4 regions of the Arthrobacter sp. FW306-06-A genome follow, and region 1 is predicted to be linked to each of the others. Evidence: predicted binding sites of a transcription regulator. Region 1 holds the regulator's gene; each other region holds the start of a gene.
The links. The regulator LexA, encoded in region 1, represses DNA repair genes until DNA is damaged. The targets are predictions, from matches to a motif close to TCGAACANNTGTTCGA.

Region 1 (3,457 bases):
TGCCGAAGCGGACGTGGTGGTGACCAACCACGCCATGCTCGCCGTCAGCGCATTCGAAGGACTTGCCGTCCTGCCCGAGTACGACGTCGTGGTGGTGGACGAAGCGCACGAACTCCAGGACCGGGTCACCGGAGCAGTGTCCGGCCAGCTGTCCGTCGCGATGGTCCACGCCGCCGCTGCCGGTGCCCGGAAACACACCGCCATCACCGTTGATGCCCTCAATGCCGCAGCGGCCAACCTTGAGCTGGCCCTCGCCGGCGCACCCAGCGGCCTGCTTCCTAACGGCCTGAACGATGAACAGCTGGACTGCGTGGACCAGCTCCGTGAGGCCTGCCGGGCTGCACTGACCGATTCCAAAGGGGACAGCAACACCACTGCCGACGGCGGCCGGCAGCTGGCCAGGTCCCGCCTCATGCTCATCCTGGAACTGTGCGAGCGTCTGGTCGCCGCCAGGGAAAACCGGGAAGTCGTGTGGTTCTCCCGCGCCAGCACCTTTGACCCCGGCCAGGGCTACTCGCCGCCGGACGAGACTGCGCCGGTGCTGATCAACATCGCCCCATTGTCCGTCGCCGGGCGGCTGCGGGAAGGGCTCTTTGCCGACCACACTGTCGTGCTGACTTCCGCCACCCTGGCCATCGGTTCCGCTTTTGAACCTGCTGCAGGAGGACTGGGCCTTCTTGGCGACGGCGCCCCCAGCTGGACCGGCGTGGACGTCGGCTCGCCCTTCGACTACCCCAAGCAGGGCATCCTCTATGTGGCCGGGCACCTGCCCAAGCCCGGCCGCGGGGTGTCTCCGGAGGCTCTGGAGGAACTGGAAGCCCTGATTAAGGCGTCCGGCGGGGGAGCCCTTTGCCTGTTTTCCTCACGCCGGGCTGCCGAGGAGGCCGCAGACGCCCTGCGGCCCAAACTGGACGTGACCGTCCTGTGCCAAGGGGAGTCGACCATGACCGGCCTGGTCAAACAGTTCGCCGATGAGCCGGACACCTGCCTTTTCGGAACCATGTCCCTGTGGCAGGGAGTCGACGTGCCGGGCGGCTCCTGCCGGCTGGTGGTGATTGACCGTATTCCGTTCCCGCGGCCGGACGATCCACTGATGACGGCGCGTTCCCGGGCCGTGGCACAGGCCGGCGGCAACGGATTCATGTCCGTATCAGCCACCCACGCGGCCATCCGCCTGGCCCAGGGCGCCGGGCGGTTGATCAGGTCAACCGGGGATAAGGGCGTTGTGGCCGTGCTGGACTCCCGGTTGGCAACCGAGCGCTACGCCGGGTTCCTGCGGGCTGCCCTGCCGCCGTTTTGGGCCACCACGGACCGCAGCAAGGCGCTGGCAGCCCTCACCAGGCTGGGGGCGGACGCAGTCCGGTAGCCTCCTGACGACGCACCGCGGAGCTCCAGGGGCACAGCGCGCCCCTGGAGTGCCTCCGCCGGGCCCAGGACGGCCCGGACGGATTCCTGCAGCGCGGGCCGGTGCTTGTGGCGGGAGGGAGCGCGCTAGAGCGAACGCAGGACCGAGACGACTTTGCCCATGATGGTGGCATGGTCGCCCAGGATGGGTTCGTACTGCGTGTTCTGGGGGAGCAGCCAGGTATGGCCGTCTCGCTGGCGGAAGGTCTTGACGGTCGCTTCGTCGTCGAGCAGCGCAGCAACGATGTCCCCGTTGGCTGCGTCAGCCTGGCGCCGGACCACCACCCAGTCACCGTCACAAATGGCGGCGTCCACCATGGAGTCGCCGGCCACCCGCAGCATGAAGAGTTCGCCCTGGCCCACCAACTGGCGGGGGAGCGGCATGACATCCTCAACAAGCTGCTCCGCGAGGATGGGACCGCCGGCAGCGATCCGGCCCACCAGGGGAACCATTGCGGTATCGAGCGCGGTGGGCAGCTCGGTCACTGAGGCGCCTCCGCCGGCGGGTTGCGTCGCAGGGGAGTCGCCTGCGGCCTTGCCTGTACCCCCGTCCAGCGTGAGGGGCATCAGCACTTCCATGGCGCGGGGCCGCTTGGGATCGCGACGCAGGTAACCGAGTTTTTCCAGCTGGGAGAGCTGGTGGGTCACGCTGGACAGGCTTGCCAGTCCGACGGTGTCGCCGATCTCGCGCATGGAGGGCGGGTACCCGTTCTCATTGACGGAGCGCTGTATGGTTTCGAGGATTTTCTTTTGCCGGGGCGTCAAGCCTTTGGCGGTCCTCTTGGTTTGCGGGGCGGTCCTGCCCCCGGCGGCTGCTGCTGCCATATTCGCCAATGCCTTTCGCTTGCCGGCGGATCTTCCGCCCCGGTGCTGGCTTGCACGCACCGCCGGAAGGACTCCCACTGTCATTGTCAGACCCTGCTGTTCAACTTCAGGGGTGGTTGTTCTTTGGTTTCAAAGCTAGGCCAGCCACATTGCTTTTTCAAACATTTGTTCTAGCGAGTCTCGACATTGTTCGTTGATAGGTGCTAAAACTTAACAAGCCAAGTTCGAACATGTGTTCTAACCAGCGCACGCCCTATTCGAAAACGTGGCCGGAGGAAGTTCCGGACCGTCGTCTGAATGGTCGGGGCGGCCTCGGGGGAACACCCGGGCAGCACGGCAGGTCCAGGAGGGCTCAGTTCATGTCAGCTTCATCTCGTCACCACGTTTCACCTTCGTCCGCGCCCCTGCGGCTTACCCGGCGGGGGTGGATCGTCCTGATCGGCGTTCCGCTGGTACTCGTCGCTGTCTTCCTGCTGTCGCTGTCGGGGTTCTTCAACTCGCCCGCCAAGGCCTCAGACTCCGCCGCGGATTTGGCGGTGACACCGACTGTCACGGTTACCGTGCAGCCGGGCCAGTCACTGTGGACCATCGCCGGTGCTGTTGATCCGAACCGGGACGCCCGGGACGTGGTGGCAGACATCGTCCAGCTCAACAACCTCAGCGCCGGCTCAGTCCTGCCCGGGCAGCAACTGTTTGTCCCAACACACTGAAGCCCGCTGTCCACTCCAGGCATGGCGCCGGAGAAGCGGGATGTGGCACGCTGAGGGCGAACAGGAACCGTCACATTTTCCGGTCGTTGCTGCGGCAACTAAACTGTTCAGGTGAACGACCAGCTAGAGCGTCTGAACCGGCTTCCCCTCCGCAGCAACCTTCGCGGGCTCACCCCTTATGGGGCGCCCCAACTGGACGTCCCCATTCTCCTGAACGTCAATGAGAACACCCATGGCGTCCCCGCCGATGTGCGCGCCGCCATTTCCGCCGCAGTCACGGAGGCTGCCGCAGGCCTGAACCGCTACCCTGACCGGGAGTTCACTGCACTCCGGAAAGCCTTGGCGGAGTACCTCGGGCATGGGCTTGACGAAAACAACGTATGGGCAGCCAATGGCTCCAATGAGGTCCTGCAGCAGATCCTCCAGGCTTTCGGAGGCCCGGGCCGCACCGCCCTGGGCTTTCCACCCACGTACTCCATGTACCCCCTGCTGGCCAGCGGGACCGACACGCAGTACAT
Region 2 (3,457 bases), 1.9 Mb from region 1:
CGCCGCACCTTCGGCTGGGGTGCCGGCCAGCCACTTGGCGCTCTGCTCCTCCAGCCAGATGAGCGAGCGCATGGCGTCCACGGCCGTACGCTCAACGTCGGACTGGCGGAAGACATCGTTGAAGACCTCGAGGGAGACGGGACCGGAGTAGCCTGCCCGGACCACGTGGCCCATGAACTTGGCCAGCTCGAACTGCCCCTCGCCGGGGAATACGCGGTAGTGGCGGCTCCAGGAGAGGACATCCATGGAGAGCTTGGGGGCATCCGCCACCTGGACAAAGAAGATCTTTTCCGGGTCAAAGGCCTCGATGTGGAAGGTCTCCCAGTCCCGGCTCAGGATGTGGAACGAGTCCAGGCAGGTGCCCAGGTTGGGGTGGTCCACCATCTCCACCAGGCGGTAGGCGTGCTCGTAGTCGTTGACGTACTTACCCCAGGCCAGTGCCTCGTAGGCCACCTTGACGCCGTGGTCCCCGGCGAGGTTGGCAAGCTGCGCCAGCTGTTCGGCGCGGACGGCATCGTCGTCGATGGTGGCGGTGGCGACGTTGGAGCAGACAAGGATCGTGTCCATGCCAAGGCGCGCCATGAGCTTGAACTTGGCCTCGGCCCGCCGGAGGTTGGCCTTGAGCAGGTCCGGCGAGACGCCGTCGAAGTCCCTGAACGGCTGGTACAGGTCCAGGCCAAGGCCCAGGTCCGCCGCCATCTTCCGCACGTCCTCGGGGCTGAGCGGGGACGTGACCAGGTCCTGTTCAAAGATCTCGATCCCGTCGAAGCCGGCGATGGCGCAGGCCTTAATCTTTTCCTTCAGGGTGCCGGAGAGGCAGACGGTGGCGATTCCGGTGCGCATCAGGCGGCCACCTCCTCGGCGGCCACGAGTTCCAGGAAGTGTGAGCGCATCCGGTCCGGATCCGCCTCCAGCCCGGTGAAGATCCGGAAGGCGTCGGCGGCCTGGCCTACCGCCATGCGGCCACCGTCCAGCACCTCGCAGCCCTTGGCGCGGGCGCCGCGGACCAGTTCGGTGTCGATGGGGCGGTAGACGATGTCCGCCACCCAGTGCCGGGGCTCCAGCAGGTCCAGGTCCAGCGGGACGCCGGGGTGGGCGGCCATGCCCACCGGGGTGCAGTGCACCAAACCGTCGGCCAGGGGCATGAGCTGCGGCAGCTCCGCCGTCGTGCCTGCCGTGACGGTGCTGTCCGGGAAAAAGGCCTGCAGCTCGGCAGCCCGTGCGGCGGCCCGGGCGGGGTCCATGTCCACCAGGTCCAGCGTCCGCACGCCTGCGGTTAGCAGGGCGTAGGCCACGGCCGATCCGGCGCCGCCGGCACCAAGCTGCACCACACGGTCCAGGCTGGCGGCGGGAAGTCCGGCGGCGAGCGCCGCGGCGAAACCGGAGAAATCGGTGTTGTGGCCGATGAACCTGCCGTCCCGGATCACCACGGTGTTGACGGCGCCCAGGCGGCGGGCGTCGGGGCTCACCTCGTCCAGGTGCTGCAGGACCAGCTGCTTGCAGGGGTGGGTGATGTTCAGGCCGTTGAAGCCCAGGGTGCGGGCGCAGTTCAGGATGTCACCCACGGATTCCCCGGTGAGCCCCAGTTCAAGCAGGTCAATGGGCCGGTAGAGGTAGCGCAGGCCCTGCACATCACCTTCCCGTTCATGCATGGGCGGCGTGAGCGATGGCATCACACCATCACCAACCAGTCCCACCAGGTAGGACTCAGTTCGATTGCTCATGCGTGCAGCTCCTTTGGTACGGCACCGGGCAGCAGCGGAACTTGGGCCGCGCTGCGGGGTGATAGCGATTACGGTACACCAAATGTTCACTTATCGCACCATTGTTCTAGATACGAACATCGGCGGGTCAAGAGGGCGTAATGAAGCAGCCCGCTAGCGCTGCGGAAGCCGTGCTGCGAGCTCCGCAGCCGCCTCCTGCAGCAGGGGTACATGGGCAACCAGCTCATCCAGGCCCAGTCGGAAGACGGGCACGGCGGTGGCCAGGGAGGCAAAGGCATGTCCCTGGCTGTTGAGCAGCGGGACAGCCACGGCCCGCATGCCGGCCTCGTTTTCCTCATCCATCACGGCGTAGCCCTGCCTGCGGACCTTGTCGATTTCCGCCCGGAAGGCGTCGCGGTCGGTGATGGACTTCCCGGTGAGCGCTTCCAGCGGCAGTTCGTCCAGCAGTTTTTCCCGTTCGGCGTCCTCGGCGAACGCCACAAGAGCTTTGCCGACGGCGGTGGCGGACAGGGAGCCCAAGTGGCCGGGGTCGCTGGTCACCCGGAAAGTCTGCGGGCCGTCCACCTTGCTCACGGTCAGGTGATGCAGGCCGTCGCGGACACTCAGGATGGTCGCTTCGCCGGTTTCGGCCGTCACCCGGCGGAGGACCGGCATGGCAGTGCCGGCAAAGCCGTGGTGGTTGGAGACCCGCTGCCCCAGCTGGAAGATCCGCAGGCCCAGGTGGTAGCGGCGGCCGTCCGGCTCGTAGTCCACGAAACCGTCGCGGGTCAGGGAGCCGAGCAGGCGGTAGGTGGTGCTGAACGGAAGTTCCGCCCGGCGGGAGATGTCTGCGGCGGTGGCGCCCCGCGGTTCCTCGCCCAGCAGGACGAGCAGGCCAAGGGCCTTGCCCACCATGTCTGTGCGGTCGGCGGGACGGGCAGCAACCCTTCCCTCCGGAGGCATGGCGTTGACAGGTTCCGCAGTAGGGGCGGCTACAGCGGAGTCGTCGTTGATCGCTGTGGTTTGGTTCACACTCATGGCTCCATGTTGCCACAATGTGAGAGCTGCTTCTAGATGGTGATTATTTTTCTTGACAGGTGACAGCCCTCACAGTCATAGTTTCTGTATCGCACAAGTAGCTCCCACCATGTGGCTATTTATGCCGGGTCTTTTCCGGACTCCAGCCGCATCGCGCCCCGCCCGCACCAAGGCAGCGGCGGCTGCGACCACCAGATCCATCCGCGACAATGTCGTCACACCAAAGGAACACCATGAGCAAGACACTTCCGTCCGCAGAGGCGGGTGCCCTCACGCATGCCGGGACGCCCAGGAAGGCCGCCCTCGCCAGCTTCCTCGGCAGCGCCGTCGAGTACTACGACTTCTTTATCTTCGGCTCCGCCGCGGCGCTGATTTTCCCCACGGTCTTCTTCCCCAGTGCCGATGCCAACGCAGCCATCATGTCCTTCGCCACCTTCGGCTTCGCCTACGTGGCGCGCCCCGTCGGCGCCATCATCCTGGGCCACTTCGGTGACCGGGTGGGCCGCCAGAAGGTCCTGATGTTCACGTTGGTGCTCATGGGTGCGTCCACCTTCGTCATCGGCTGCCTCCCGGACTTCCGGACTGTGGGCTGGTGGGCTCCGGCCCTGCTGGTGCTGGCCCGGCTGTGCCAGGGCCTCTCTGCCGCCGGTGAGCAGGCCGGCGCCTCCTCCATGACCCTTGAGCACGCCCCGGACAACCGCCGCTCCTTCTTCACC
Region 3 (3,457 bases), on a different contig from region 1:
GCATCAAACGAGAACGCCAACGGCCTACTTCGTCAGTACTTTCGGAAGGGAGATGACCTAAGCACCATCAAACCGGCGGATGTACTCTTCGCCGCGGCGGAGATCAACAGCCGCCCCAGATCTGTGCTGAATTGGTCCAGCGCATCCGCCAAGTTCGCGACTTATCACGCCGCGGCGGCCAAGTTGGCAGGATCCGGTTCCTCCGTCTCGTAAGGAGATCCTTTACCCAAACGCCCCGCTGCTCGAAGCTTGTCCCGTCGAGCGCTAGTCTCACTCCATGAAGCGTCGGTGGGCACTACTCCTTGCAGTCGACAGCGTTGTCGCAGTCTTGGCAGTCATTGCTGTGATTGGCGGCGTGTCCCGTGTTCCCCGTGTGTGCCCAGCCATTGGTTATGCCTATACGGGTCCCGTGGAGTTAGTGTTTTCCTCCGCGCCGGCGTCGGTTGCGGCTTGTTTTGGGGAAGGGTGCGTGCCTGAGCCGGTGGCACAGAATGATGAGCGGAAGTGGCTAGTGCCCCAATCCGCGCCTTACCTGATCGCGCCTGTAAGCGTGACTTCGATCCACGTTGAGGCCGCAGCTGCGGTTGGCGGCCAAACCGCGGTTGAACTGCCAGTAGAAACTGAATCCACCGGAGAACATCCCTTCGGAGTTGGATGTGGGGGGCCTTTCAGGTTCAAGCCCGTTCAGGTCACCTTTAACTGAGGACGTCGGCTAAAGGATCCGCCACTGGGAGTCGGGCAAGTGAGATCTTCGGTGTGTTGAGGGCAGAAGTGGCTTCCGCGTGTTGGAAACCTTCCCGGACTGGTGTCCAGGTGCGATGCTAAAGGCGCGAGCACCGCTTATAGCGGTTGCAAAAATTGGGGGACAAAAACATGCAACGGAACAATCCGAAGAATGCAGCGCCATCATATGCCAAGAGAACTTTTCTCCCGGTTTCCGGTTTGGTTGGAGTTGCTGTTATTACACTACTCTGTGGCTGCTCGACTTCCGATCCGCAGAAGGCATCAAATGCTGCTTCGCCGGCTCGGACGGGAGCCAGTCAGGCTGCTGCACCACCTGACTCCATTCCCAGCGCAAATGGCCGGGACAAGACTGCCGACTTCAAGACAGCAAAGAAGAACGCGCCATGGTTGGGCAAAATCAAATCCGTAACCGAAACCGAAGCGGGCAGGATTCGCATCGAAACCAGCCTCGTGGATCCTCGCGGCGCTGACGGTGGCGAGGAGGCCAAGAGCGCGATCGCCATCTGCGAATCAGTAGTCTCTCTCTTCGGTCCGAGCTACGTGTCGGTTCTTGAGGATGATGGCACCAATTTCGTCCTGTTCGGACACCCCTCGGTACCTAGGGGTGCTTGCGCTGAAGTCTGACTAGGACGAGGATCTATGGATTTAGCTGGACACATCGTTAGGGAAATTGATCGCTACTGGGCGGATGAGGTGAATATTCTCGGTTACTGGCAGGACGGGCCGGCTACGGTCTGGGGTGTGTATCGCCGCACTATTGACCCCACGGTGGTGCTGGGACGTCGGCTCGCATTTCACTCAGAGGCGGCGGATGGCACCGTTGAGGGCTTTGCACGTGATGTGGCCATAAACATGGCCGAGCCAATTGGTCGTGCCGCCAGCCGTCCTGATCAACACGGGGTTGTCTGGGTGGGCGTTCCCAAGGACCGCCGGATCCCTGAGCCTCCGAGCGAGGTCTTGCAAATCCTGAGGAACAATGAGTCCAGCTAGCTTCCGATTCCTAATGTCCGAGATTTCGAGAGGCTAGTACCTGCATCAGAGCGCTGTCCTCGTTCGCTCCACCCAGCCCGTAAGCCGGTCCCCCACGGGCCGTTTCAGAGCAGGGATTCCTGGAGAAGGCCAATGAGTCTTACTCATCCCACAAGACTCGCCTGCAAAATTACCCGGTGACGGCGCCCGAAGGGCCACCCTCACACCCGAGAGTAGTACTGGTATTCGATCCCCGAATCAGCAGGTATGTTCAAGGCAACCCCCTGTTGCAACGTCCATGAGAAACCGCCCTGTCCCCATTGTGTACAACCCGCCCCGGCTTAGCCTCCCGAAACCCGCTCATGCACGAATGTCCGGCCCCCGGAGTACACTCAGTAACTACTCGAACATATATTCGAAAAAAGGTGTGTCGTGGGCGTTATCGTCGGTCCCCGTGTGATAGACGCGGGCGTTTCTTTGTTGTCGGTGCTGGTCTCTCTGGTGTCGGTGGCGGCGGGCTTTCCGTCGCCGGCGCAGGACTACTTTGACGGCCGGATTGACCTGAACGCACACCTGATCAAGGACATCACCAGCACCTACGTCGTGCGGGTGTCCGGGGAATCGATGGAAGGTGCGGGCATCAGCGACGGGGACGAACTGATCGTCAACCGGGCGCTGGAACCGCACGACGGGTGTGTGGTCGTCGCGGTCTTGGACGGGGAGCTGACCATCAAGCGGCTGCGCATCACTCCCACGGGCGTGGTCCTGCAGGCAGAGAACCCTGCCTACCCTGACATCGAAGTGCCGGCCCTGTCCGACCTGACGATCTGGGGCGTTACTATCCGATGCCTCCATCACGTTTAGGCCCGGTGATGTCTAAGCCGGCGTTGATGCGGCGGATGCCGCAGATCGCGCACGTGGACGTGAACTGCTTCTACGCCTCCGCGGAGCGGGCGTTCGACCCTTCCCTGGAGGACAGGCCGGTGATCGTGCTGTCCAACAATGACGGGTGCGCGGTGACCCGCTCCCCCGAAGCCAAAGCCTTGGGCATCGGCATGGGTGAGCCCTGGTTCAAGCTCGCCCCACGGGCGAAGGAATGAGGCCTGGTCGCGTTGTCCAGCAACTACGAGCTGTACGGGGACATCAGCGCCCGGGTGATGGAGCTGCTGGGCCGGTACTCGGCCTGGCTGGAGGTCTACAGCATCGACGAGGCCTTCCTCGGTGTCAAAGGCACCCCCGCCGAGCTGCTGGCATTGGGCAGGTCCATGAAGGCGGCGGTCCGGCGGAACGTCGGAGTGCCGGTCTGTGTCGGGATCGCGCCGACGAAGACCCTGGCGAAGCTGGCCAACAAGTGGGCGAAGAACAACAAGGCCTTCGCCGGGGTGTGCCACTGGGACTCCGTGCCTGCCGCGGAGCGGGAGGCGTTGTTGGGCCGGCTGTCCGTGGAGGAAGTATGGGGCATCGCCGGGCGGCTGACCAGGCGGCTGAACGTGATGGGCATCTTCACCATCGCCGACCTGGTCCGGGCCGACCCGGTCGCTATCCGGGACAAGTTCAACGTGGTGATGATGCGCACCGTCCTGGAACTGCAAGGCACGCCCTGCATCCCCATGGAGGAGGAACGGATTGGGCGGGACCAGCTGATCTTTTCCCGCTCCTTCGCCAAACCCATCACCACGGCCGCCGGGATCCGGCAGGTCATGAGCGTGTACGGGCAACAGGCATCGGCGCGGCTGGCCAAGCA
Region 4 (3,457 bases), 2.1 Mb from region 1:
CGCCGCCGGACCCGGCCAGGCCGCCGTCGTACGCATCCCAAGGCCGCGCGGCGGCCCCGGCCACGGCGGACCTTTTGCCGGGATGAACGTGCCGGCGGAGAAGGCGATGAACTTCGGGGGCTCCGCCAAACGGCTGCTGGGCACCCTGCGGCCGGAACGTGCCTGGCTTGTCCTGGTGCTGCTGATGGCCGTGGCGGGCGTGGTGCTGCAGGTGATCGGGCCGCGGCTGCTGGGCGAGGGCACCAACCTGATCTTCGCCGGGGTGGTGTCCAAGCAACTGCCGCCGGGGATGACGCAGGCGCAGCTGATCGCCATGCTGCGCGCGTCAGGGGAGAACCAGAAGGCGGACATGCTCAGTGCCATGACGCTGACGCCGGGCGCGGGGATCGACTTTGGCGCGCTGGCCGGCGTGCTGACATGGGCGCTGGTGCTCTATGTGCTGGGGTCGGCGTTCATGTGGGGGACGGCGTATGTGCTGAACGGCGTGGTGCAGCGGACGGTCTTTGGGCTGCGCGAGCAGATTGAGGCGAAGATCAACCGGCTGCCGCTGCGGTACTTCGACTCGATCCAGCGCGGCGAGCTGCTGAGCCGAGTGACCAACGATGTGGACAACATTTCGCAGAGCCTGCAGCAATCCATCAGCCAGGCGGTGACATCGGTGCTGACGGTGCTGGGCGTGCTGGTCATGATGTTCATCCTGTCGCCCACGCTGGCGCTGATAGCGCTGGTGACCATTCCGCTGACGCTCGGGATCACCACGCTGATTGCCAAGCGCTCGCAGAAGCTGTTTGTTCAGCAGTGGACCAATACCGGCGAGCTCAACGGGCAGATCGAGGAGACCTACACTGGACATGCGCTGGTGAAGGTGTTCGGGCGGCAGCGCGAGGTGGGGGAGCGGTTCCGGCAGAAGAACGCGGAGCTGTATGAGGCGAGCTTCGGGGCGCAGTTCATTTCCGGGCTGATCATGCCGGCCATGACGTTCATCGGGAACCTGGTGTACGTGGGGATCGCGGTGGTGGGCGGGCTGCAGGTGGCGTCCGGGGCGATGCAGCTGGGCGATGTGCAGGCGTTCATCCAGTACTCGCGGCAGTTCACGCAGCCGCTGGCGCAGCTGGGGTCGATGGCTAACCTGCTGCAGTCCGGGGTGGCGTCTGCAGAGCGGGTGTTTGAGTTGCTGGATACGGAGGAGCAGTCGGCGGACCCTGCGGGGGCTTCGTTGCAGAGCCCGGATGGTGCTTCGCGGGGGCGCCTGGTGTTTGAGGACGTGTCCTTCTCGTATTCGCAGGACAAGCCGCTGATTACTGGGCTTTCCTTGGTGGCGGAGCCCGGGCAGACGGTAGCCATTGTGGGGCCCACTGGGGCGGGCAAGACCACGCTGGTGAACCTGATGATGCGGTTCTACGAGCTGGACGGCGGCCGGATCACTCTGGATGGCGTGGACATCACCACCATGACCCGGCACGACCTGCGCTCGCGGATGGGGATGGTGCTGCAGGATACGTGGCTGTTCGGCGGGACCATCCGGGACAACATCGCGTACGGGCGGCCTACGGCTTCTTCCTCCGAGGTTCTGGAGGCCGCGCGGGCGACGTACGTGGACCGGTTCGTGAAGTCCCTGCCCGACGGGTACGACACCGTGCTGGACGACGAAGGTTCCAACGTGTCCGCCGGTGAGAAGCAGCTGCTGACGATTGCGAGGGCGTTCCTGGCACAGCCTTCTGTGCTGATACTTGACGAGGCGACGTCCTCCGTGGATACCCGGACCGAGGTGCTGGTACAGAAGGCCATGAGTGCGCTGCGGTCTGACCGGACGTCCTTTGTGATCGCGCACCGCCTGTCCACGATCCGCGACGCCGACCTCATCCTGGTGATGGAGGCCGGCCAGATCGTGGAGCAGGGGACGCACGCTTCACTGCTCGCCGCCGGCGGGGCTTACGCGCGGCTCTACGAGGCCCAGTTCGCGGCGCCGGTGGCGGAGGTTTGACCTTCCCTTTTCTGTATAAGGGTTTGCAGCCAGAGGATCTGTTCGGGCCCGGAACTGGCATAGGTATCGGAATCAAAATGTCGTACCCTCCTGCGATGCTTTGGTTATGGAAACCAGGGCTGTTCTGAAAAGTGGAGGCGAGGCCGGGATGGTCGCTGCCGCCACCTCCCTGACCCGGTTGGTAGGCGAGCTGACAGGAGTCCTCGGCCGATTTTCGGATGGTACTCGTGTCGCAGACGCTTATGATCCCTTCGCGAACTGGCCGATTTGTGCTTGGACGGCCTGGGTGTTGTGGCCCGCATTGAAGCCGCCACTGCTGCAGCAAAAGTCCAAGTGCTGGCGACCTATGCAGACGCAGCAGAAGCGTTGGAGGCGCCAGCGGAAACCGCATACGAGTCATCGGCCCGGGAGATGAGCCTTGTGGCGGAGGTCGCCTGTGTTCTTACTGTCGGTGAACGCGCTGCATCGGCCCTGCTGGGTGAGGCCCACGCGTTGACCACTTCCTTGCCGGCCGCACTGAATGCGTTGCAGGCTGGCGCCATCTCTTGGCAGCACGCCCGGATCATCGTCGACGAAACCACTGGGCTGAACGATGCCGCTGCGGCTGCACTTGAGGCGCACTTCCTGAACCCGGAAGCCCCGAACGCGGCCCGTGGCGCCGCGGCGGGGGAGTTGGTGCCGGCCCGCTTCCGGCGGAAGGTGCGCGCCTGGCGGGAGCGACACCATCCGGAATCCCTGGAGATCAGGCACGTGAAGTCGGTTGAGGACCGCCGGATGGAGTACTCCCCGGACCGGAACGGCATGGCCTGGGTATCGCTGTATATGGCCGCGGACAAGGCCTGCGCCATCTGGAACAAGAGTTCTGCCCTTGCCCGCGGGCTGCAAGGGCCCGACGAACCACGGACGCTCACTCAACTCCGGGCGGATGTGGCCGAGAAGTTGCTGCTTTGTGGGACAGGCCAACCCGCAGGGTCTGGGCCGGCTCTCAAGGCGGATGTGCTGGTCACGGTACCTGTCTTCTCCCTCCTCGGTGCCACGGACGAACCCGCCGAACTGGATAACTTTGGGCCTATCCCTGCATCGATGGCGCGGAAGCTTGTCGCGGAAGGTGCTGGCTCGTTCTACCGGGTCCTGGTGGACCCTCGCGACGGAGCACCGCTCGAACTTGGCCGCACCAACTACAGGCTCACGGAGCCGCTCAAACGGTGGTTGCGGATGCGCGATGGTAAATGCACCTTCCCCGGCTGCAGCAATCCCAGCCAGGACAACGAAGCAGACCACCTCAAGGCGTGGCAGGACGGCGGGTCTACCGGGATCAGCAACCTGGGACAGCTGTGCCCCAAGCACCACCGGCTCAAGCATCGAACCGGCTGGAGTCCGGGTCCGGCTGCCAGGAACGAGCCACCGGGCTGGGTCTCGCCCACCGGCCGCAAGTACAACGCTGAACAAGCGGACCGGGAACCGACGGTCTGG

Region 2: LFT49_RS20695 (shikimate dehydrogenase) is a predicted target of LexA. The motif match lies at 1,818-1,833, and genes of this name have one in related genera.
Region 3: LFT49_RS21640 (LexA family protein) is a predicted target of LexA. The motif match lies at 2,117-2,132, and genes of this name have one in related genera.
Region 4: LFT49_RS18285 (HNH endonuclease signature motif containing protein) is a predicted target of LexA. The motif match lies at 2,015-2,030, and genes of this name have one in related genera.

Annotation. Positions count from the first base shown of each region.
Region 1 covers NZ_CP084552.1:1,750,683-1,754,139, forward strand. Annotated here, with positions in the region: gene LFT49_RS08025 (ATP-dependent DNA helicase) at 1-1,366, shown strand, start outside; gene lexA (transcriptional repressor LexA) at 1,492-2,229, opposite strand; gene LFT49_RS08035 (LysM peptidoglycan-binding domain-containing protein) at 2,589-2,939, shown strand; gene LFT49_RS08040 (histidinol-phosphate transaminase) at 3,051-3,457, shown strand, end outside.
Region 2 covers NZ_CP084552.1:4,427,870-4,431,326, forward strand. Annotated here, with positions in the region: gene LFT49_RS20690 (bifunctional sugar phosphate isomerase/epimerase/4-hydroxyphenylpyruvate dioxygenase family protein) at 1-843, opposite strand, end outside; gene LFT49_RS20695 (shikimate dehydrogenase) at 843-1,724, opposite strand; gene LFT49_RS20700 (IclR family transcriptional regulator) at 1,878-2,741, opposite strand; partial or broken gene LFT49_RS20705 (MFS transporter) at 2,975-3,457, shown strand, end outside.
Region 3 covers NZ_CP084553.1:104,769-108,225, forward strand. Annotated here, with positions in the region: gene LFT49_RS21625 (IS30 family transposase) at 1-213, shown strand, start outside; gene LFT49_RS21630 (hypothetical protein) at 874-1,368, shown strand; gene LFT49_RS21635 (hypothetical protein) at 1,384-1,734, shown strand; gene LFT49_RS21640 (LexA family protein) at 2,146-2,577, shown strand; partial or broken gene LFT49_RS21645 (Y-family DNA polymerase) at 2,586-3,457, shown strand, end outside.
Region 4 covers NZ_CP084552.1:3,900,225-3,903,681, reverse strand. Annotated here, with positions in the region: gene LFT49_RS18290 (ABC transporter ATP-binding protein) at 1-1,984, shown strand, start outside; gene LFT49_RS18285 (HNH endonuclease signature motif containing protein) at 2,276-3,457, shown strand, end outside.